DNA from 3 places in the Streptomyces sp. NPDC093065 genome. Region 2 is predicted to be linked to each of the others. Evidence: riboswitches for the same ligand, from Rfam matches in the RefSeq annotation. Region 2 holds a riboswitch; each other region holds the start of a gene.
What was found. Region 2 has a riboswitch for thiamine pyrophosphate ahead of thiO (glycine oxidase ThiO). Riboswitches for the same ligand answer to the same signal wherever they lie in the genome.

Region 1 (7,552 bases), on a different contig from region 2:
CTGACCAAGCGGCTGGAGGAGCGCAAGGGCATCAAGGCGCCCCTCGTGCCGCTCGCCATCGGTGGCGCGGCGATGGTGGTCGCCGGCTATGCGCGCGGCGCCGAGGGCGCGTGGATCGCCATGGCGCTCACGGCGCTCGCGGTCCTCGTCTGGCGGATGACGGAACCGCCCGAGGGCTACCTCAGGGACGTCACCGCGGGCCTGTTCGCCGCGTTCTACGTGCCGTTCCTGGCCACGTTCGTCGCCATGATGCTGGCGGCGGACGACGGTGCCTGGCGCGTGCTGGTCTTCCTGATACTGACGGTCGTCAGCGACACCGGCGCCTACGCCGTCGGCTGGCGCTTCGGCAAGAAGAAGCTCGCCCCGCGCATCAGCCCCGGCAAGACCCGCGAGGGCCTGCTGGGCGCGGTGGCGTTCGCGATGGCGGCGGGCGCGCTGTGCACGCAGTTCCTCATCGACGACGGCACCTGGTGGCAGGGCCTGCTGCTCGGCCTCGCGGTCGCCGTCAGCGCCACCCTTGGCGACCTCGGCGAGTCCATGATCAAGCGCGACCTCGGCATCAAGGACATGGGCACCCTCCTGCCGGGTCACGGCGGCATCATGGACCGCCTGGACTCGCTGCTGCCGACGGCGCCGGTGGCGTGGCTCCTGCTGGTCGTCTTTGTCGGATCCGGGTGAGTGCAGGCCGTGGCGCCACGCGGCGGTAGCCGCGAATCGATACAGCATGGACCGCCTGGACTCGCTGCTGCCGACGGCGCCGGTGGCGTGGCTGTTGTTGGTGATCTTCGTCGGATCGGGTTGACAGTCATCCGGTAGCATGGAAAGGGCCTGCGGCGTCTGCTGCGGGCCCTTCCGTGTGTCCCCGCCGTTGCGGGGGTGTCCCCGTGAGGTCTCCTGGCTCCGGCACGGCCCTGCCGTTGTCCCCGCAGACGTGGGGGGTTGCCACAGGCCCGCCGTCATGAGGAGTTGTCCGACCGTGGCCCGTCCAGCCCCCGGTGAGCTGACCTTTGCCGCACCCCGCGGAGCGAAGCGGCCGCCGCGGCACCTTGCCGATCTCACGCCTGCCGAGCGCAAGGAAGCTGTCGCCGCGATCGGTGAGAAGCCGTTTCGCGCGAAGCAGCTCTCGCAGCACTACTTCGCCCGGTACGCGCACGACCCCGAGCAGTGGACCGACATCCCCGCCGGCTCGCGCCAGGAGCTGCGGGAGGCGCTGCTGCCCGAGCTGATGACGGTCGTGCGGCACCTGTCGACCGACCAGGGGACCACCCGCAAAACCCTGTGGAAGCTGTTCGACGGGACGCTGGTCGAGTCCGTGCTCATGCGCTACCCGGACCGGGTGACCATGTGCATCAGCTCCCAGGCCGGCTGCGGCATGAACTGCCCGTTCTGCGCCACCGGCCAGGCCGGCCTGGACCGGAACCTGTCGACCGCCGAGATCGTGCACCAGATCGTGGACGGCATGCGGGCGCTCAGGGACGGCGAGGTCCCGGGAGGCCCCGCGCGGCTCAGCAACATCGTGTTCATGGGCATGGGCGAGCCCCTCGCCAACTACAACCGCGTCGTCGGCTCCATCCGCCGCCTCACCGACCCCGAGCCGGACGGTCTCGGGCTCTCCCAGCGCGGCATCACCGTCTCCACGGTCGGCCTCGTCCCGGCGATCCACCGCTTCACCGGCGAGGGCTTCAAGTGCCGCCTCGCCATCTCCCTGCACGCCCCCGACGACGAGCTGCGCGACACCCTCGTCCCCGTCAACACGCGGTGGAAGGTGCGCGAGGTGCTGGACGCCGGGTTCGAGTACGCGGCGAAGTCCGGGCGCCGGCTGTCCATCGAGTACGCCCTGATCCGCGACATCAACGACCAGGCCTGGCGCGGTGACCGTCTCGGGCGGCTGCTCAAGGGCAGGCCCGTGCACGTCAACCTGATCCCGCTCAACCCCACCCCCGGCTCCAAGTGGACCGCGTCCCGGCCCGAGGACGAGAAGGCGTTCGTCGAGGCGATCGCGGCGCACGGTGTGCCGGTGACGATCCGGGACACCCGTGGGCAGGAGATCGACGGGGCGTGTGGTCAGCTCGCCGCGAGCGAGCGGTAACCTGGCCGGCGGCAGTACCGGAAGTACATCGTCATAGCCATCACATCTTCATATTCCGACAGGGGAGCGCCACAGCGCTGAGAGTGCGGCACCGGCCGCAGACCCTCCGAACCTGGCCCAGGTCATTCTGGGTAGGGAGATCGGTCACCACTCGAGCTGTTGCGCCCTGCCCGGGACCCTCGCCAGGGGTTCCGGGCAGGGCCGCGTCTTCTCCTGGTCACCCAGGAGGAATTCAGTGAGCATCACCAAGAAGGTCAGTGTCCTGGCCCTCGGGCTCGGCATGGTCGGCACGCTGGCCGCCTGCGGATCGTCGTCCGACGACGCCGGCGGGGGCAGCGGCTCCGGCGGCTCCAAGACCGTGACCCTCGTCAGCCACGACTCGTGGGCCGCGTCCAAGGACGTCATCGCGGCCTTCGAGAAGGAGTCGGGCTACAAGGTCAAGGTCCTGGAGGACGGCGACGCCGGGCAGGCCGTCAACAAGGCCGTCCTCACCAAGGACAACCCGCAGGGCGACGTCTTCTTCGGCGTCGACAACACCCTGCTCTCCCGCGCCCTCGACAACGGCCTGTTCCAGCCGTACGAGGCGAAGGGCGCCGACCAGGTCCTGCCCGAGTACCGGGCCGACCAGGACAAGCACCGGGTCACGCCCGTCGACACCGGCGACATCTGCGTCAACTACGACAAGGCGTACTTCGACAAGCACGGGCTGACCCCGCCCAAGTCCTACGACGACCTCGCCAAACCCGAGTACGAGAATCTCCTCGTCACCGAGAACGCGGGCAGCTCCTCGCCGGGTCTCGGCTTCCTGCTCGGCACTGCCGCCAAGTACGGCGACGGGGGCTGGGAGGGCTACTGGAAGAAGCTCAAGGCGAACGGCGTCAAGGTCGTCGACAGCTGGGAGCAGGCGTACAACGAGGAGTTCTCCGGCTCGTCCGGCGGCAAGAAGGCGGGAGGCGACCGCCCGCTCGTCGTCTCCTACGCCTCCTCCCCGCCCGCCGAGGTCATCTACGCCGACCCGCAGCCGAAGACCGCGCCGACCGGCGTCGCCGACGGCACCTGCTTCCGGCAGGTCGAGTACGCGGGCCTGCTCAGCAACGCCAGGAACCCCGAGGGCGGCAAGGCCCTCCTCGACTTCCTGCTGGGCAGGACCTTCCAGGAGGACATGCCGCTGAACATGTTCGTCTACCCGGTGCGGGAGGGCGCGAAGATTCCCGAGGCGTTCACGAAGTTCGGGCCGCAGGCCAAGGACCCCGAGACCCTGGCCCCCGCGAAGATCGCCGACAACCGTGACCAGTGGGTCAAGTCGTGGACCTCGCTCGTACTGAAGTGAGCCGAGCAGGCGAGCAGGCGGTGAAGCGGACGCGGAGCGCGCGCGGGAGCGCGGTGCGGCTCGGCCTCATGGCCGTGCCCGTCGCGTTCTTCGCGGTGTTCTTCGCCTACCCCGTCGCCGCCATCGTCGCGCGCGGCCTCGAGATCGACGGGGTCTGGCAGCTCGGCCGGATCGGGGACGTGCTCGCGCAGTCCGACGTGCGGCACGTCCTGTGGTTCACCACCTGGCAGGCGCTGGCGTCCACCGCGCTCACGCTGCTGATCGCGCTGCCCGGCGCGTACGTCTTCGCCCGCTTCGACTTCCCCGGCAAGCAGGTGCTGCGGGCCGTGGTGACCGTCCCGTTCGTGCTGCCGACGGTCGTCGTCGGCACGGCGTTCCTGGCCCTGGTCGGGCGCGGCGGGCTGCTGGACGAGCTGTGGGGCCTGCGCCTGGACACCACGGTGTGGGCGATCCTGCTCGCGCACGTCTTCTTCAACTACGCCGTGGTCGTCCGCACCGTCGGCGGCCTCTGGGCGCAGCTCGACCCGCGGCAGGAGGAGGCCGCTCGGATGCTCGGCGCCTCGCGGCTGCGGGCCTGGCGGCAGGTGACGCTGCCCGCGCTGGCGCCCGCCGTGGCCGCCGCCGCGCTGATGGTCTTCCTGTTCACCTTCACCTCCTTCGGCGTCGTCCAGATCCTCGGCGGGCCCACCTTCTCCACCCTGGAGGTGGAGATCTACCGCCAGACCTCCCAGGTCTTCGACCTGTCCACGGCCGCCGTGCTGACGCTGATCCAGTTCGCCGCCGTCGCCGCCGTCCTCGCCGTACACGCCTGGACGGTGCGGCGGCGCGAGACGGCCCTGCGGCTCGTGGACGCGGCCACGACCGCGCGCCGGCCGCGCGGAGCCGGGCAGTGCACGCTGCTCGCCGGGGTCCTGGCCGTCATCGTCGTCCTGCTGGTGCTGCCGCTCGCGGTGCTGGTCCAGCGGTCGCTGGGCGCGTCCGGCTTCGGCTACTACCGGGCGCTGACCCGCGAGGACGGCGGCACCTTCCTCGTCCCGCCGATCGAGGCGATCGGCAACTCCCTCCAGTACGCCGTCGCCGCCACCGCCATCGCCGTGGTGATCGGCGCGCTGGCCGCGACCGCCCTCACCCGGCGCGACGCGGGCCGCTTCGTGCGCGGCTTCGACGCGCTTCTGATGCTGCCGCTCGGGGTGTCGGCCGTGACGGTCGGCTTCGGTTTCCTGATCGCGCTGGACGAGCCCCCGCTGGATCTCAGATCCTCCTGGATCCTGGTGCCGCTCGCGCAGGCACTGGTGGGCGTCCCCTTCGTCGTACGGACCATGCTGCCGGTGCTGCGGGCGGTGGACGGGCGGCTGCGGGAGGCGGCGGCGGTACTCGGCGCGTCGCCCTGGCGGGTGTGGCGCGAAGTCGACCTGCCGATGGTGCGGCGGGCGCTCCTGGTCGCTGCCGGGTTCGCCTTCGCGGTCTCGCTGGGGGAGTTCGGCGCGACCGTCTTCATCGCACGGCCCGACAACCCGACGCTGCCGGTCGCCGTGGCGCGGCTCCTCGGCCGGCCCGGGGACATGAACTACGGCCAGGCGATGGCCCTTTCGACGATTCTGATGCTGGTGTGCGCGGTGGCCCTGGTGGTGCTGGAGCGGCTGCGGACCGACCGGAGCGGGGAGTTCTGACATGCCGCCCATGCCGCCCGTGCCGCCGAGCCTGCTGAGCCTCGAAGGCGCCACCGTCCGCTTCGGCGGGCGGGCCGTGCTCGACGACGTCGACCTGGGGGTCGCCGAGCACGAGGTGGTGTGCGTGCTCGGGCCCAGCGGCAGCGGCAAGTCGACGCTGCTGCGGGCGGTCGCCGGACTCCAGCCGCTGGACGCCGGACGGGTGACGCTGGACGGACGGGACCAGACGGGAGTGCCCGCGCACAGGCGCGAAGTCGGGCTGATGTTCCAGGACCACCAGCTGTTCCCGCAGCGGGACGTGGCCGGAAACATCGCCTTCGGGCCGCGAATGCGCGGCGCGTCCCGGGCCGAGCAGCACGAGCGGGTGGGGGAGTTGCTGGAGCTGGTCGGGCTGCCGGGCGCCGACCGCCGGTCCGTCGCCGCGCTCTCCGGCGGCGAGCAGCAGCGGGTGGCGCTGGCCCGCGCCCTCGCGCCCCGGCCCCGGCTGCTGATGCTGGACGAGCCGCTCGGCCAGCTCGACCGCTCGCTGCGGGAGCGCCTCGTGGTCGAACTGCGGGAGCTGTTCGGCCGGTTGGGCACCACGGTGCTGGCCGTCACGCACGACCAGGGCGAGGCCTTCGCGCTCGCCGACCGGGTCGTGGTGATGCGCGACGGGCGGATCGCCCAGTCCGGGACACCCCTGGAGGTGTGGCAGCGGCCGGTGAACGCCTTCGTGGCCCGCTTCCTCGGCTTCGACAACGTGGCCGAGGCGTCCGTCACCGGGCAGGCCGCTGACACCCCGTGGGGCAAGGTACCGCTCCCCGAGGACGCCCCGCAGGGCACGAGAACGGTGCTGGTGCGGCCGGCCGGGGTCCGCGTCGTCCCCGTCGGCGAGGGCCTGTGCTGCACGGTCACCGCCCGTACCTTCCGCGGCACGCACGTCGCCGTCCACCTCCAGCCGCAGGACGCGCCCCGCCTGGAGGCGGCCTGCGCGCTGCGGGACGCGCCGGAGGTCGGGGACGCGGTCGGGGTGGAGTTCGACGCGGCCGAAACTGTGGTGCTCGGGTGATCGTCCGCTCGTAGGGTGACGGCATGGCACTCCTCGCGCACGACCGGTACTGCGACGAAATCGTCCGCCAGGTGGGCCGGCTCGGGGCCGTGGTCGCGTCCGGTGCCGATCTGTCCGCCACCGTGCCGACCTGCCCGGACTGGAGCCTGGAGGACCTGGTACGCCACGTGGGCCGGGCCCTGCGCTGGACGGGGCTGATCGTCGCCACCCGCGCCGAGGAGGACGTGCCGGTGGACCGGGCGCCGGGCGCCCGGGGTCCCGCGACGACCGGGGACGCGGCGGCGCTGGACGCGTGGCTGGCGGAGTCGGGCGAGGTGGTCGTCGGTGCGCTGCGCGAGGCCGGACCGCGCGCGCGTGCCTGGTCGTGGGCCGGCACCGACACGGCGGGGTTCTGGGCGCGGCGGATGACCCACGAGCTGGTCGTCCACGGGGCGGACGCGGCCCTGGCGGCGGGTCTGCCCCTCCAGCCGGTGGCGCCCGAGGTGGCGGCCGACGCGGTCGACGAGTGGCTGGACATCGTACGGTTCGTGCAGCGGGCCCTGCCCGGGGCGGCGGCGAACGAACTGCGCGCCCCGGGCAGCAGCATCCACCTGCACGCCACCGACGCCCCGGCCGGGCTGAACGCCGAGTGGTTGGTCGAACTGCCCGACGAGGGCATCGCCTGGCGGCGCGGCCACGAGAAGGCGACCGTGGCACTGCGCGGCCCGCTCACGGACGTACTGATGTCCTTCTACGGCCGACTGCCGCTGGACGCCCCGGGACTCGAGGTGCTCGGTGACCGCAAGCCGCTCGAACTCTGGCTGGAAAAGGCGACGTTCGGTTGACACGACGGTGGCCCGCCCCGGGAACGGGACGGGCCACCGCTGTGCGTGCACCGGTGGACGTGAACCGGTGTGCGGGCGTCAGCTGTTGCTGTTCGCTCCGCGACGGCGCAGGCCGAAGAAGACGGCGCCGCCACCGACGACGACCAGGGCCGCCGCGATACCGGCGATCATGCCGGTGTTGGAGTTGGCACCGGTCTCGGCGAGGTTGGAGTCACCGGCCGCAGGCGACGGGGCGTTGTCGCTCGGGGCGGCGGCCGGCGCGCTGCTCTCCGGCTGTGACGGCGCGGGAGCCGAGGTGGATGGCTCGGGCGCCGGGGACTCCGTCTCGTCGGACGGGGTCGAGGAGGGCTCCGACGGGGTCGGGGTCGGGGTGTCCTCGGTCTTGCAGGGGGTCGACGGGGTCGTGACGTTCGGCTTGATGTCCTCGTCGACGTACCGGTCGGCCTTGACGTGGACGCGGTACTCCGTGTTCGGCTGCCAGTCCACGGGGAAGGAGACGGTGGTGCCGTTCCTGGAGCCCTTGACCGTCTGCTGGCCGACCTGCTTGTCGCCGTCCTTGAGGTAGACGGTGATGGTGGCCGGGATACCGGC
Region 2 (7,552 bases):
GTGCGCGCCCAGGGCGATGCCGGAGCCGGCGAGCCAGCCGGTGGCCGGACGGGCGCCGATGCCGACGACGACCGCGTCGGCGGACAGCCGCGTGCCGTCGTCGAGGACGACCCGGCCGGGCTCGCCGGGGCCGCCGGGTTCGACGCGCTCCACGCGCGCGCGGGTGCGCAGTTCGGCGCCCGCGTCGGCGTACCAGGAGGTCATCGGCGCGGCCACCTCGGCGGGCAGCGCGTCGGCCAGCAACCGGTCGGCGGCCTCCACCACGGTCACCGCGCAGCCCGCCCCGCGCGCGGCGGTGGCGAACTCGGCGCCGATCCAGCCCGCGCCGACGACCACGACGTCGTGCTGCCGGGCCAGCACCGGGCGCAGCCGTTCGGCGTCGTCCAGGGTGCGCAGCAGGTGCACGCCGGGCACGCCCTCGGCGCCGGGGAGCCGGACCGGTTCGGCGCCGGTCGCCAGGACCAGGGCGTCGTACGGCACGGGTCCCTCGGAGGTGTCCAGGACGTGGTCGCCGGGGCGGACACCCAGGGCCTCGCAGCCCAGCCGCAGGGTGATGCCGAGGGCCTCGAAGTCGACGTCGAAGGCAGAGCCCTCGGCGGTGCCGAGCAGAACGGCCTTGGACAGCGGAGGGCGGTCGTACGGTTGGTGCGGCTCCGCGCCGATCAGGGTAACCGGACCGGTGAAGCCCTGTTCCCGCAGGGCGACCGCGGTCTGCACGCCCGCCATTCCGGCGCCCACCACGACCACCCGGCGCTCGGCGTCCGCCGCCGGTCCCTGTCCCCGTTCCCGCGTCTGATCGCTCACCTGATCACCATAGACACCCGGCGTTTCGCCGGTCGGAACGAGACCGTCGTCCGAACCCGCGGAGGCTCCCTTACCCGTGCGACGCGCTGCGGGCTAGGGTGGCCAACGCAAGGCACTCGCGGGAGCCCGGACGCACCGGGCTGAGAGGGAGGCTGGCGGCCTCCGACCGTACGAACCTGATCCGGGTCATGCCGGCGAAGGGAGGGGCTGGACGCCCATGTCGTCTCCACCACACACGCCTCGTACGTCTGCTGCGCCCGACGTGCTCGTCGTCGGCGGCGGGATCGTCGGGCTGGTCACGGCCTGGCGGGCCGCGCAGCGCGGGCTGGTCACGGCCCTCGTGGATCCCGAGCCGGGCGGCGGCGCGGCCCAGGTGGCGGCCGGGATGCTGGCCGCCGTCACGGAGCTGCACTACGGCGAGGAGACGCTGCTCGCGCTGAACCTCGCCTCGGCCCGCCGCTACCCGGAGTTCGCGGCCGAGCTGGCCGAGCTGACCGGCCAGGACCTCGGTTACCGCCGTTGCGGCACGCTCGCCGTCGCGCTGGACGCGGACGACCGCGCCCACCTGCGCGAACTGCACGCGCTCCAGCAGCGCTGCGGCCTGGAGTCGGAGTGGCTGTCGGGGCGCGAGTGCCGGCGTCTGGAGCCGATGCTCGCGCCGGGCGTGCGCGGGGGCCTCCGGGTGGACGGCGACCACCAGATCGACCCGCGGCGCCTCGCCCACGCGCTGGTGACCGCCTGCGAACGGGCGGGCGTGGTCTTCCACCGGGTGTGGGCCGAGCGGCTCACCGTCGGGCGCGGGGACCGGGCCACCGGTGTTGTCACCGGCGACGGCACGGTGCTGGAGGCCGGGCGGGTGGTCCTGGCCGGGGGCAGCCTGAGCGGCCGGCTCGCGGGCGTGCCGGAGGCCGTGCTGCCGCCGGTGCGGCCGGTGAAGGGACAGGTGCTGCGGCTGACGATGCCGGGGACGCACGGACCGCTGCTGAACCGGACCGTGCGCGCCGTGGTGCGCGGCAACCACGTCTACCTGGTGCCCCGGGAGAGCGGTGAGCTGGTCGTCGGCGCCACCAGCGAGGAGCTGGGCTGGGACACGACGGTCACCGCGGGCGGCGTCTACGAGCTGCTGCGCGACGCCCACGAGCTGGTCCCCGGGATCACGGAACTGCCGCTGACGGAGACCCGCGCGGGTCTGCGCCCCGGCTCCCCGGACAACGCCCCGCTGCTCGGCCCGACCGCTCTGGACGGCCTGCTGCTGGCCACCGGCCACTACCGCAACGGCGTCCTGCTCACCCCGGTCACCGGCGACGTGATGGCGCACGCCCTGACCGCCGGGGAGCTGCCGGACGAGGCCCGCCCCTTCACCCCGCGGCGCTTCGACGCCGCCCCCGCACTCCCGGAACTCCCGGCGCCCTCGGAACTCTCGGAGCAGCCCGTATGAGCCCTCTCACCATCTCCGTCAACGGCGAGCCGCACGAGGTGGCTCCCGGCACGGCCCTGGACGCGCTGGTGGGCACGCTCACCGCGGCACCGTCCGGAGTGGCCGCCGCCCTGAACGAAACCGTCGTCCCGCGCGCGCAGTGGCCCGCCACCGCCCTGGCCGACGGCGACCGCGTCGAGGTCCTCACCGCTGTCCAAGGAGGCTGACCATGGCCGACGATCCCTTCGTCCTCGGCGGCACGTCGTACGGCTCCCGCCTGATCATGGGTACGGGCGGGGCGCCCAGCCTGGACGTGCTGGAGCGCGCGCTGGTGGCCTCCGGCACGGAGCTGACGACCGTCGCGATGCGGCGGGTGAACGCCTCGGTGCACGGGTCCGTGCTGTCCGTACTGGAGCGGCTCGGCATCCGGGTGCTGCCGAACACGGCCGGCTGTTTCACGGCCGGGGAGGCCGTCCTCACCGCGCGGCTGGCGCGCGAGGCGCTCGGCACGGACCTGGTCAAGCTGGAGGTCATCGCCGACGAGCGCACGCTGCTGCCGGACCCGGTCGAACTGCTGGACGCGGCGGAGACGCTGGTCGACGACGGCTTCACGGTTCTGCCGTACACGAACGACGACCCGGTGCTCGCGCGGAAGCTGGAGGACGCCGGGTGTGCGGCGATCATGCCGCTGGGCTCACCGATCGGCTCCGGGCTCGGGATCCGCAACCCGCACAACTTCCAGCTGATCGTGGAGCACGCGCGCGTGCCGGTGATTCTGGACGCGGGGGCCGGTACGGCGTCGGACGTGGCGCTGGCGATGGAGCTGGGGTGTGCGGGTGTGATGCTGGCCTCGGCGGTGACGCGGGCGCAGGAGCCGGTACTCATGGCGGAGGGGATGCGGTACGCCGTGGAGGCGGGGCGGCTGGCTCGGCGGGCGGGACGGATTCCGCGGCGGCACTTCGCCGAGGCGTCGTCTCCTGCGGAGGGCTTGGCGGTGCTGGATCCGGAGCGGCCCGCTTTTTAGCGGCCCGGCGCGGTCCCGGGGTCTTTTCTCCCACCCGCGCAGCACCCGTTTCCAGTCGGACATGAGGTGGACCGACCCGTCGTGGTGCCTCGCCGTCGGCGGCAGCCCGTCCCCGGCGGGGCGAGGGCTGCGGGCGTCGCGCGGACGCGCGTCGCGTACGTCACAGGTGCGCTTCAGTACCGCCCCGGTTTCGGACGGCGGCGCGGGGTGTCCGTGGCGGCTCGTAGACTCACCTGCGTGGACACGACCCTTCAGGACCCTCTCGTCGGGCAGGTGCTCGACGGCCGGTACCGCGTCGAGGCGCGGATCGCGGTCGGCGGGATGGCCACGGTCTACCGGGCCGTGGACACCCGCCTGGACCGCGTGCTCGCGCTGAAGGTGATGCACCCGACGCTCGCGACCGACGCCACCTTCGTCGAGCGGTTCATCCGCGAGGCCAAGTCGGTGGCCCGGCTCGACCACCCCAATGTCGTCCAGGTCTTCGACCAGGGGGCCGAGGGGGCGTACGTCTACCTGGCGATGGAGTACATCGCCGGCTGCACCCTGCGGGACGTGCTGCGCGAGCGCGGGGCGCTCCGGCCGCGGGCCGCGCTGGACATCCTGGAGCCGGTCCTCGCCGCGCTCGGTGCCGCGCACCGGGCGGGCTTCGTGCACCGGGACATGAAGCCGGAGAACGTGCTGATAGGGGACGACGGCCGGGTCAAGGTCGCCGACTTCGGACTGGTCCGCGCCGTGAACACGGTGACCAGCACCACCGGCGCCGTCCTCGGTACCGTCTCCTACCTCGCGCCCGAGCAGATCGAGCACGGCACGGCCGACCCCAGGGTCGACGTGTACGCGTGCGGTGTCGTGCTGTACGAGATGCTGACCGGCGCCAAGCCGCACGACGGCGACTCCCCCGCCGCGGTGCTCTACAAGCACCTGCACGAGGACGTACCGCCCCCGTCGGCCGCCGTGCCGGAGATGGCGGTCGAGCTGGACGAGCTGGTCGCCGCCGCGACGGCGCGCAACCCGGAGATCCGGCCGCACGACGCCGTGGCGCTGCTCGCACGGGCCCGCGAGGCGCGGGAGGCGCTGAGCGCGGACCAGCTGGACGCGGTGCCGCCGCAGGCGCTCGCCGCGGAGCACGACAACGCCGACGACCGCACGAGTGTGATCCCGCGCGCGCTGACGATGCCCCGGCCGCTGCCCGTCAACGAGGACGACGAGGGCGACGGCACCGCCGGCGCGTTCCCCTCGGACGGGGTCAGCCGCACGAGTCGGCTCGCGGCACCCCCGCCGGCCCCGCCCAGGTCCCGCCTGCCCCGGCCGCGCCGCGGGCCGCTGACGGTCGTCCTGGCCGTCCTGCTGCTGCTCGGCGTCGGCACCGGCGTCTGGTACATCAACTCCGGCCAGTTCACCAAGGTGCCGCCGTTGCTGTCCAAGACCGAGGCGCAGGCCCGGGACCGGCTGGACGAGGCCGGGCTGGACGTCGGCAAGGTGAAGCACGCCTACAGCGACACCGTGGAGCGCGGCAAGGTCATCAGCACCGACCCGGGGGTGGGCGACCGCATCCGGAAGAACGACTCCGTGTCGCTCACCGTCTCCGACGGCCCCGACACCGTGAAGCTGCCGGACGTGACGGGCTACAAGCTGGACAAGGCCCGGACGCTGCTCGGGGACGAGGGGCTGGAGCCGGGGATGGTGACCCGGGCGTTCAGCGACGAGGTGGCCAAGGGCTTCGTGATCTCCACCAAGCCGGGGTCGGGCACCACGGTGCGCGCGGGCTCCGCGGTCGCCCTGGTCGTCAGCAAGGGCAGCCCGATCGACGTCCCGGACGTCACCGGCGACGACCTGGACGACGCACGGGGCGAGATGGAGGAGGCGGGCCTGAAGGTGAAGGTCGCCGACGAGCGGGTGAACTCGGAGTACGACAGCGGCCGGGTGGCCCGGCAGACACCGGACCCGGGCGGCCGGGCCGCCGAGGGCGACACGGTGACGCTCACCCTGTCCAAGGGCCCCCGGATGATCGAGGTCCCGGACGTGGTCGGGGACAGCGTGGACGACGCCAAGCAGGAGCTCCAGGACGCGGGCTTCGAGGTGGACGAGGACCGCGGGCTGCTCGGGCTGTTCGGCGACACCGTCAAGAAGCAGTCCGTGGACGGCGGGGACACGGCTCCCGAGGGGTCGACCATCAAGATCACCATCAGGTGACGGGGCACCGGCGGCCGCATGACACCCTGGATGGGTGAAGAGTCAACAGTCCGCCCCCTCGGCGGTCCCCGCCGCCCTCCCCCGCAATCCCGTCGGCGGCCACGTCCCGGTGGCCGGCGGGCTGCACTCCGTGGGGCTGTCCTACGCCCGTGAGCTGAAGGCGGAGACCGTGCAGGTCTTCGTCGCCAACCCGCGCGGCTGGGCCACGCCGGCCGGCAACCCGAAGCAGGACGAGGCCTTCCGGGAGGCCTGCGCGGCCGGGTCGATCCCCGCGTACGTGCACGCCCCGTACCTGATCAACTTCGGTTCGCACACCGAGGCGACGGTGGAGCGGTCGGTGGAGTCGCTGCGGCACTCGCTGCGGCGGGGGCGGGCCGTCGGGGCGCTCGGCGTCGTGGTGCACACCGGGAGCGCCACCGGCGGACGGGACCGGTCGGTGGCGCTGAAGCAGGTCAGGGAGCACATGCTGCCGTTGCTCGACGAGCTGACCCACGAGGACGATCCGTACCTGCTCCTGGAGTCGACGGCCGGGCAGGGCGCCTCGCTGTGCTCGCGGACCTGGGACTTCGGGCCGTACTTCGAGGCGCTGGACGCCCATCCGAAGCTGGGCGTGTGTCTGGACACCTGCCACATCTTCGCGGCCGGCCACGACCTGACCGGTCCTTCCGGCATGCACCAGACCCTCGACCTGCTGGTGGAGACGGTCGGCGAGGGCCGGCTGAAGCTGATCCACGCCAACGACTCCAAGGACGTGGCGGGAGCGCACAAGGACCGGCACGAGAACATCGGCGCCGGTCACATCGGCGAGGACCCCTTCCGGGCGCTGATGACCCACCCGGCGACCGAGGGCGTGCCGCTGGTCATCGAGACGCCCGGCGGCAAGCAGGGGCACGCGGCGGACGTGGAGCGGCTGAAGAAGCTGCGCGACGGCTGACCCCGAGGGCGCCCCGGCGGCTCACAGCTCGGGGCCGTCTCCGGGCTCCTCCTGGTAGGAGTAGCGCTGCTCCCGCCACGGGTCGCCGATGTTGTGGTAGCCGCGCTCCTCCCAGAAGCCGCGCCGGTCGGCGGTCATGTACTCGATGCCGCGGACCCACTTCGGGCCCTTCCAGGCGTACAGGTGCGGGACCACCAGCCGCAGCGGGAAGCCGTGCTCGGCGGTGAGCAGCTCGCCGTCCTTGTGGGTGGCGAAGAGGGTGCGCTCGGCGGCGAAGTCGGACAGCCTGAGGTTGGAGCTGAAGCCGTACTCGGCCCAGACCATCACGTGGGTGACGGCGGGCGCGGGCGGCGCGAGGTCCAGGATCGCGGCGGCCGGGACACCGCCCCACTCCGAGCCGAGCATGCTGAACTTCGTGACGCAGTGCAGGTCGGCGACGACCGTGGTGTACGGCAGGGCGGTGAACTCGTCGTGGGTCCAGGCGTGCTTCTCGTCGTCGGTGGTGGCGCCGAAGACCCGGAACTCCCAGCGCTCCGGGCGGAACTTGGGGACCGGGCCGTAGTGCGTGACCGGCCAGCCGCGCTGCAGCCGCTGTCCGGGCGGGAGCTCGAACCGCGACGCTCCTTGCGAACCGTCTTCTCCCGATCCGTCTTCCACCGCCTGACCCATGTCTCCATCCTGACAGACCCGGACCGATGTCCCCGACCCACCCCACTTACATTCGGGCAAACATCAACAATCACGACCAAGCCGACTAAGCCTGTACTTACTTACTAAGTCAACACTTACTGGACGATCTTCGAAGCCGGTGCAATCATGCCGCGCAACACGCATGTTCCCGTTCGAAGGAGCGTCAAGCGATGCAGGGCGACCCGGAAGTCATCGAGTTCCTCAATGAGCAGCTGACCGCCGAGCTCACGGCCATCAACCAGTACTTCCTGCACGCGAAGCTGCAGGACCACAAGGGCTGGACCAAGCTCGCGAAGTACACCCGCGCGGAGTCCTTCGACGAGATGCGTCACGCGGAGGTGCTCACCGACCGCATCCTGCTCCTGGACGGCCTGCCGAACTACCAGCGGCTCTTCCACGTGCGGGTCGGCCAGAGCGTGACCGAGATGTTCCAGGCCGACCGGGAGATCGAGCTGGAGGCGATCGACCGGCTGCGCCGGGGCATCGAGGT
Region 3 (7,552 bases), on a different contig from region 2:
CCAACGACGGTGCCTATCTGCAGTTCCTGCGTGAGCGGAACATGTCGGTCGGCCTGTACGCCCTCGACGCGGGGACGGCCGACCCGCAGAAACCGCACGCACAGGACGAGGTGTACTTCGTGGTGAGCGGGCGGGCCGCGATCACCGTGGGCATGGAGACCACCCAGGTCGCCCGCGGCAGCGTGGTCTACGTGCCGGCCGGGGTCGCCCACAAGTTCCACCACATCAGCGAGGACCTGCGGGTCCTGGTGGTGTTCTCTCCGCCGGAGAGCTGAGAGGGGCCCCGGGGTTCCCTAGGGGATCGGTCAGGGGGAGACAAGGGGTGCTGGGCCCCTGCCGCGGCGCTCGCGGCTCTAGCATCGAGTGCAGGACATCAGAGGACTCCCCAGGACTTCCTGGGCTCCCCCGAAAGGTAAGGGCAAGGGCGATGCGAGAGATCTTCACGGGACTGCCGTGGTGGGTGAAGTGGGTCGCGGTGCCGGTCATCGCCCTGGTCGTGTTCGGCGGTCTGATCGCCAGCGTGGTCGGGTTCGTGATCGGACTGCTGTTCAAGCTGCTGGTGTTCGTCGCACTCGTCGGCGGACTGATCTACGTCGTACGCAAGTTCATGTCGAGCTCGTCTTCCCGCAGCGACTGGTGAGCGAGGTGGGGCACCGGTGGCGGTAACAGGAACCACCGGTTCCCTCGGCCGGGGGAAGTTTCCCGTACGGGCCGTCGGTAAGCGCTGACCGGCGGTTAGAGTCCGGAACTCCACGCGGGGGCGACCTCGCGAGCGGCGTACACCCCCACCCGTGTTCTCCGCACGGTCTGCCACCTCGCGTTCCGGGAGTGACCCTTGGCCACGGCTGACACCGCATTCGCTCAGCTGCACGCCCTTCCCGTGCAGCCCCGCTCGACGCCTCGGACACCCCCCGCGCCCTCCTCCGCCGACCCGCCCACCGCCACCCTGATCGGCTCCGTGCAGCGGGCGATGCGCCTGCTCGAGTGCGTCGCCGAGCACGAATACGGAGCCCCCGCCAAACAACTGGCCCGGGAGACGGGGCTGGCGCTGCCCACGGCGTACCACCTGCTGCGCACCCTGGTGCACGAGGGCTACCTGCGCCGCGAGAAGGGGCTGTTCTTCCTCGGTGAGGCCGCCGAGCGGCTGAGCAGCAGCGGAGCCGAGCAGAAACGTCGCAGCACGGTGGTCGACACCATGGCACGCTGGCGCGACGCGATCGGCTTCCCCGTGTACTACGCCATGTACCGGGACGGCGAGATCGAGGTCATGTGCGTGTCCGACACCCCGGGCAACCCGGCGGTCGAGGAGTGGGCGGACTTCCGCGAGACGGGACACGCGCACGCCATCGGGCAGTGCCTGCTGTCCCAGTTGGACGAGGACGCCCGCCGCGACCACCTCGACCGCTATCCGGCGCAGCCGGTCACGCCGTACACGGTGCGTGACGGCCACACTCTGCTGAGACGGCTGGAACGCACGCGCCGGATGACGCCGGTGACCGAGCGCCAGGAGTACGCGCTCGGGACGGTCTGCGCGGCGATTCCGATCACTGTCGGCACCACCGCCGCGACGATGGCCATCTCACTGCCCCTGCATCAGGCGGACCGGTTGCTCCCGGCGGCACAGCGTTTGCAGCACGAAGTGGGTCGGCGTCTGGGTTCGCTCGCGCTCTCTATCAGTATCTGAAAACTCACTCCTTGTGATCTGGTGTGTACGTTGAGCAAGATGCCACCAGTGTTAGAGGTTTGATTCCCGGACAGTCGACGGCGAATGACGGGGTAGGCGAATGGGCGAGTCCGTACAGGCAGAGGTCATGATGAGCTTTCTCGTGTCCGAGGAGCTCTCTTTCCGCATCCCCGTGGAGCTGCGGTACGAGACCCGTGATCCCTATGCCGTACGACTGACCTTCCACCTGCCCGGAGACGCGCCGGTGACCTGGGCCTTCGGCCGGGAGCTGCTGGTCGACGGGGTGGGCCGGCCGTGTGGGGACGGTGACGTGCGCATCGCGCCGGTCGACCCCGAGCCGTTGGCCGAGGTGCTGATCCGCCTTCAGGTCGGCAGCGATCAGGCGCTGTTCCGCTCCTCGGCCGCGCCCCTTGTGGCCTTCCTCGACCGCACCGACAAGCTGGTGCCCCTCGGCCAGGAGGGCGCGCTCGCCGACTTCGACAGTCACCTCGACGAAGCCCTGGACCGCATCCTGGCGGAGGAACAGAGCGCGGGCTGAACCGTTACGGCACCGCCCGCAGCGGTGGCGTAACGCTTCGCCCGGCGCGTCAGCGCTTACGGCGGCGGCCCCGCCCGCCACGTGCGGGTGCCCCCGCGGCGGTCGCCGCCCCCGCGGTCCCGGCCGGCCGGTCCGCCGCCACGACCAGGGCGGCGAGGGCCGTGGTGACCGGCACGGAGGCCACCAGCCCGATCGAGCCGACCAGCGTACGCACGATCTCCTCCGCCACCAGTTCACTGTTGGCGACCGTCCCCACGCCGCTCTGCGCGATCGAGAACAGCAGCAGCAGGGGCAGCGCGGCGCCCGCGTAGGCGAGGACCAGCGTGTTCACGACCGAGGCGATGTGGTCGCGGCCGATGCGGATGCCCGCGCGGTACAGGCCGCGCCAGCCCATCGTCGGGTTGGCCTCGTGCAGTTCCCAGACCGCCGACGTCTGGGTGACCGTCACGTCGTCGAGGACACCGAGCGAACCGATGATGACCCCGGCGAGCAGCAGACCGCTCATGTCGATGGACGGGTACAGGCCGTGGATGAGACCCGTGTTGTCGTCCGTGTTGCCGGTGAGTGCGGCCCAGCCGATGAACAGCGATCCCAGCACGCCGATCAGCAGCAACGAGATCAGGGTGCCGAGCACTGCCACGGAGGTCCGGGCCGACAGTCCATGACACAGATACAGGGCGATCAGCATGATGGCGCTGGATCCGACCACCACCACGACCAGGGGGTTCGAGCCCTGCAGGATCGCGGGCAGGATGAAGAAGTTCAGCAGCAGGAAGCTGATGGCCAGCGAGACCAGCGCCATCAGGCCGCGCAGTCGTCCGACGACCACGACGGCGAGGGCGAAGATGCCGGCGAGCAGCGCCAAGGGGAGCCGGCGGTTGATGTCGGTCACCGAGTACTGCAGGTCCTTGGGCGCGGAGGGCTCGTAGGCGACCACCACCTTCTGCCCCTCGTGCAACTGCCGTGACTGGTCCGGCTGGACGATCTCGTCGAACGTACGGCCCTTGTCGTCGCCGGTGTCGACGCGGACGGTGGCCCGCTTGCACTCGCCCGTCGCCTGCTGCACCGCGGAGGAACCCTCGGCGGTGGACGTGTCGCCGGTGGGGGTGGCGCCCGAGCCGTTGACCGACTGGCAGCTCAGTTCGACCACCTTGGTGACGGTGGCCTGCTGTGTCTGCCGGTCGAAGCCGACGCCGGTGCGCTCGTGGGGCGGCGCACCGCCCGGCCACAGCACCGCGAGCCCGATCACCACGGCCGCGGCGAAGGGGATCAGGATCGCCGCGATGACCTTGCGCAGGTGCCGGGAGACGGGTGCCGCGGGCCCGTGACTGTGCGAGTGCCCGTGCCCGTGTCCGCCTCCCGATCCGTGTCCGCCGCCGGCGTCGTGTCCCCCACTCCCCGCTCCGTGCCCGTGGCCTGCCCCGTGTCCGTCCCCCGGACCGGGGCCCTGGCCCGCAGCGTGTCCGTGATCGGCCTCAGGTCTGCCGTCGCTCGCGCCGTGAGTGACGACGGGGACATGGCCGGTGGTACGACCGTCGCCCTCTGCGGCGTTCGGTCCGCGGCGGGGGCGGCGCGGCGGAAAGGAGGGGTGCTGCGGTGTGGTCACCGCCCGATCATCGCAAGAACGAGGGGGGCCCTCTGTTCACCGCGCCCGAATGGGCGCTAGCGTGGAGGCACCTTTGTACACGCGGGAGCTCGGAGCACCGGGCTGAGAGGGCGCTGACCTCCGTCCCAGCGATGTTTCACGGGAAACGTCACCGAAGTCGAGTGACGTATCCCACGAAACACCGTCGGACGGAAGCCGCTGCGTCGACCGCCGAACCTGTTACCGGGTAATGCCGGCGTAGGGAGTAGGTCTCATGACCATCAAGGACGCACGCACGCCTGCCTCCACGCAGAACTCCGCCCAGGCGGACACCGCGGACACCGAGAACGCGAACACCGAGAGCGCGGAGGCCGGGAAGTCCATCGGCTGGCACAAGGCGTACGTCGAGGGCTCGCGCCCCGATCTGCGGGTGCCGGTCCGTCAGGTGCACCTCACCAACGGGCAGTCGGTCACGCTGTACGACACCTCGGGCCCGTACACCGATCCACTCGTCGACACCGATGTCCGCAGGGGACTGGCCCCGCTGCGGGAGAACTGGATCATCGCCCGCGGCGACACCGAGGAGTACGCGGGCCGTCCCGTCCGTCCCGAGGACGACGGAGTCAAGCACACCTCGCCGCGCGGCGGCCTGCGCAACCTGGACGCCGTCTTCCCAGGCCGCCCGCGCCAGCCGCGCCGGAGCCGGAACGGGGTCGCGGTGACGCAGCTCGCGTACGCGCGACGGGGCGAGATCACCCCGGAGATGGAGTACGTGGCCGTCCGGGAGAACGTCTCACCGGAAGTGGTCCGCGAGGAGATCGCCGCGGGACGTGCCGTACTGCCCGCCAACGTCAACCATCCCGAGATCGAGCCGATGATCATCGGCAAGCGGTTCCTGGTGAAGGTCAACGCCAACATCGGTAACTCGGCGGTGACGTCCTCCATCGAGGAGGAGGTGGAGAAGATGACCTGGGCGACCCGGTGGGGCGCCGACACGGTCATGGACCTTTCCACCGGCCGCAACATCCACACCACGCGCGAGTGGGTCCTGCGCAACTCTCCCGTTCCCATCGGAACCGTGCCGCTCTACCAGGCCCTGGAGAAGGTCGACGGCCGGGCCGAGGAGCTGAGCTGGGAGATTTACAAGGACACCGTGATCGAACAGGCCGAGCAGGGCGTGGACTACATGACGGTCCACGCGGGAGTGCGCCTTCCGTACGTCCCGCTGACCGCGAACCGCAAGACCGGCATCGTCTCGCGCGGCGGCTCGATCATGGCGGCGTGGTGCCTGGCGCACCACAGGGAGTCGTTCCTGTACGAGAACTTCGAGGAACTCTGCGAGATCCTCGCCGCCTACGACGTCACGTACTCCCTCGGCGACGGCCTGCGGCCCGGATCGATCGCGGACGCCAACGACGAGGCGCAGTTCGCCGAGTTGCGCACTCTCGGGGAACTCAACCGGATCGCCAAGCGTTGCAACGTACAGACCATGATCGAAGGCCCGGGACACGTTCCGATGCACAAGATCAAGGAGAACATCGACCTTCAGCAGGAGATCTGCGATGAAGCTCCGTTCTATACCCTCGGCCCGCTGACGACGGACGTCGCGCCGGCGTACGACCACATCACCTCCGGCATCGGTGCCGCGATGATCGCCTGGTGGGGCACGGCCATGCTCTGCTACGTCACGCCCAAGGAACACCTGGGGCTGCCCAACCGTGACGACGTCAAGACCGGCGTCATCACCTACAAGATCGCCGCCCATGCCGCCGACCTCGCCAAGGGTCACCCAGGTGCGCAGGAGTGGGACGACGCGCTGTCGGACGCCCGGTTCGAGTTTCGGTGGGAGGACCAGTTCAACCTGGCCCTCGACCCGGACACGGCACGGGAGTTCCACGACGAGACGCTGCCGGCCGAGCCCGCCAAGACGGCCCACTTCTGCTCCATGTGCGGGCCCAAGTTCTGCTCCATGAAGATTAGTCAAAGCATCACAGAGCAGTTCGGCGGCACGGCGGCTGCGGGGGCGACGGCTGACGAGGTCGCTGCGGGGATGCTCCAGAAGTCGAAGGAGTTCGCCGAGAGCGGGAACCGGGTGTACCTGCCGCTCGCAGACTGACTCTCACCTAGCGGTGGTCTGCACTCTCTGGTTGGCCTTCCGCCTGGCCTGGAGTGCAGAACACCGTGTCTCGCCGACCTCAATTTCTGCTCTGAAATGCACTGTTCGGAGGCTGGAGGACAGCGGCAGGGGTCATCCTGCTCGGCATGAAGCCGAAGATGAAGCGAATCGCCTTCACTGTGGTCGCTGTCCCGGCGGTCGTCGGGTACATCCTGCTGCTTTGGCACGGCCCCTGGTGGGTCGATGGCGCCCACCTCCGTAGCACAAACCTTCAGCCGGCCGACGGTGTTGTCATCACGGGCTTCCGCACCATGCTCGTTGCGCTCGGCGCGGGGGCGGTAGCCGCTGTCAGCCTTTACTACACCCACCGCAACCATTTCTTGGGTTTGCGGCAGTACGAACAGGTACAAGAGCAGTTTGAGCATACGAGGGTTCGTGATCAGGAGCAGTCTGAACTAACTCGTGAAGGTCAGGTCACCGAAAGGTACGTTGAAGCAATCAAGCTCGTGGCGTCGGAGAACGTCACGGAGCGACTTGGCGGCATTTATGCGCTAGAGCGTATAATGCGAGACTCCAAGAAAGATCACGCAACCGTGGTCGAAGTGCTGGCAGCCTTTGTTCGACAGCACGCCGCTGCTGGGAACGAAGAGGGCTCAGACGAGAAGGATGTTAAGCCTAATGAGGACGTACAAGCTGCGCTAACTGTTCTTGGCCGACGACCGATCCATGATGACGTTCCCATCTACATCGACCTTCGTCACACAGATCTCCGTGGTGCGGACTTCAGCGATGCCAAGCTCGATCAGGCAGACCTGAGGGGCGCTCGTTTGCAGCGGGCCTACTTCGCCCGGTCTTTTATGAGGGATGCGGTCTTCCAGGGCGCTGCACTGCACAACGCGGACTTCTCTTTCACGCACCTCAACGGGGCAATTTTCTACCGGGCCGACATGGAAGAAACCACACTATGGCAGGCTGACGCCAGAAACGCCGTCTTTTCTTACGCCAAGATGGAGCGGGCTCGCCTGAGGGAAACCAATCTTCAGGGCGCTGCCTTCATTGGCACTCAAGTAGCATCTGCCGAGTTCCATGGCGCTAATCTCAGGGGTGCCGTGCTGAAAACGTGCATCTATCCTCCTCGCAGGGCCTACGCATCGAACAACTCGCCACTGCGGCTCTTTCTCAAATCCAGGACCTTCCCCCAGGGATGAGTCTCGAAGAGCTTGAGAAAGCCAAAGGGAGCATCGCGCCGCTTCGACGGTCGTGAGTGCCGGTCCTGGGCGTAGAGTCTCCCGGCATTGAGTAGGAGAACATAGGCATCATGACGGGTGTTGTCGTCCATGAAGATCTCGCAGGACATTCGCCGGGAGCACGGAGGCAGCAAGGGCGAGATCGAGCAGGGCATGGCGCAGAAGTCGAAGGAGTTCGCGGCGGCGGGCAACCGCGTGTACCTGCCGATCACGGACTGAGCGCCCGGGTGCGGGGAGGGGGGGACAGGCCGCAGGGCCGTCCCTCTCCCCGCCCAGGGGTCCCGCTCGGCAGACTGGAGGCATGACAGCCACCTCACTGAGCAAGGGTGCCAACATCGCCGTCGCCTCCCCCGCGGTGCGCGTCGAACTGGTGTGGTCCGCA

Region 1: another riboswitch for thiamine pyrophosphate. It lies ahead of ACIQFU_RS19045 (thiamine ABC transporter substrate binding subunit); the one in region 2 lies ahead of thiO (glycine oxidase ThiO).
Region 3: another riboswitch for thiamine pyrophosphate. It lies ahead of thiC (phosphomethylpyrimidine synthase ThiC); the one in region 2 lies ahead of thiO (glycine oxidase ThiO).

What each region holds. Positions count from the first base shown of each region.
Region 1 is NZ_JBIVPJ010000010.1:57,401-64,952, reverse strand. Features, by position in the region: gene ACIQFU_RS19055 (phosphatidate cytidylyltransferase) at 1-678, shown strand, start outside; gene rlmN (23S rRNA (adenine(2503)-C(2))-methyltransferase RlmN) at 977-2,089, shown strand; TPP riboswitch at 2,140-2,245, shown strand; gene ACIQFU_RS19045 (thiamine ABC transporter substrate binding subunit) at 2,325-3,419, shown strand; gene ACIQFU_RS19040 (ABC transporter permease) at 3,395-5,089, shown strand; gene ACIQFU_RS19035 (ABC transporter ATP-binding protein) at 5,109-6,137, shown strand; gene ACIQFU_RS19030 (maleylpyruvate isomerase N-terminal domain-containing protein) at 6,161-6,961, shown strand; gene ACIQFU_RS19025 (LAETG motif-containing sortase-dependent surface protein) at 7,040-7,552, opposite strand, start outside.
Region 2 is NZ_JBIVPJ010000012.1:183,140-190,691, forward strand. Features, by position in the region: gene ACIQFU_RS21925 (NAD(P)/FAD-dependent oxidoreductase) at 1-804, opposite strand, end outside; TPP riboswitch at 913-1,024, shown strand; gene thiO (glycine oxidase ThiO) at 1,022-2,242, shown strand; gene thiS (sulfur carrier protein ThiS) at 2,239-2,448, shown strand; gene ACIQFU_RS21940 (thiazole synthase) at 2,451-3,245, shown strand; gene pknB (Stk1 family PASTA domain-containing Ser/Thr kinase) at 3,483-5,438, shown strand; gene ACIQFU_RS21950 (deoxyribonuclease IV) at 5,473-6,372, shown strand; gene ACIQFU_RS21955 (sulfite oxidase-like oxidoreductase) at 6,394-7,041, opposite strand; gene bfr (bacterioferritin) at 7,233-7,552, shown strand, end outside.
Region 3 is NZ_JBIVPJ010000032.1:15,577-23,128, forward strand. Features, by position in the region: gene ACIQFU_RS35475 (cupin domain-containing protein) at 1-275, shown strand, start outside; gene ACIQFU_RS35480 (DUF5326 family protein) at 428-640, shown strand; gene ACIQFU_RS35485 (IclR family transcriptional regulator) at 947-1,684, shown strand; gene ACIQFU_RS35490 (SsgA family sporulation/cell division regulator) at 1,785-2,222, shown strand; gene ACIQFU_RS35495 (YibE/F family protein) at 2,272-3,828, opposite strand; TPP riboswitch at 3,900-4,089, shown strand; gene thiC (phosphomethylpyrimidine synthase ThiC) at 4,082-5,923, shown strand; gene ACIQFU_RS35505 (pentapeptide repeat-containing protein) at 6,070-7,131, shown strand; partial or broken gene ACIQFU_RS35510 (thiamine biosynthesis protein ThiC) at 7,258-7,389, shown strand; gene ACIQFU_RS35515 (VWA domain-containing protein) at 7,472-7,552, shown strand, end outside.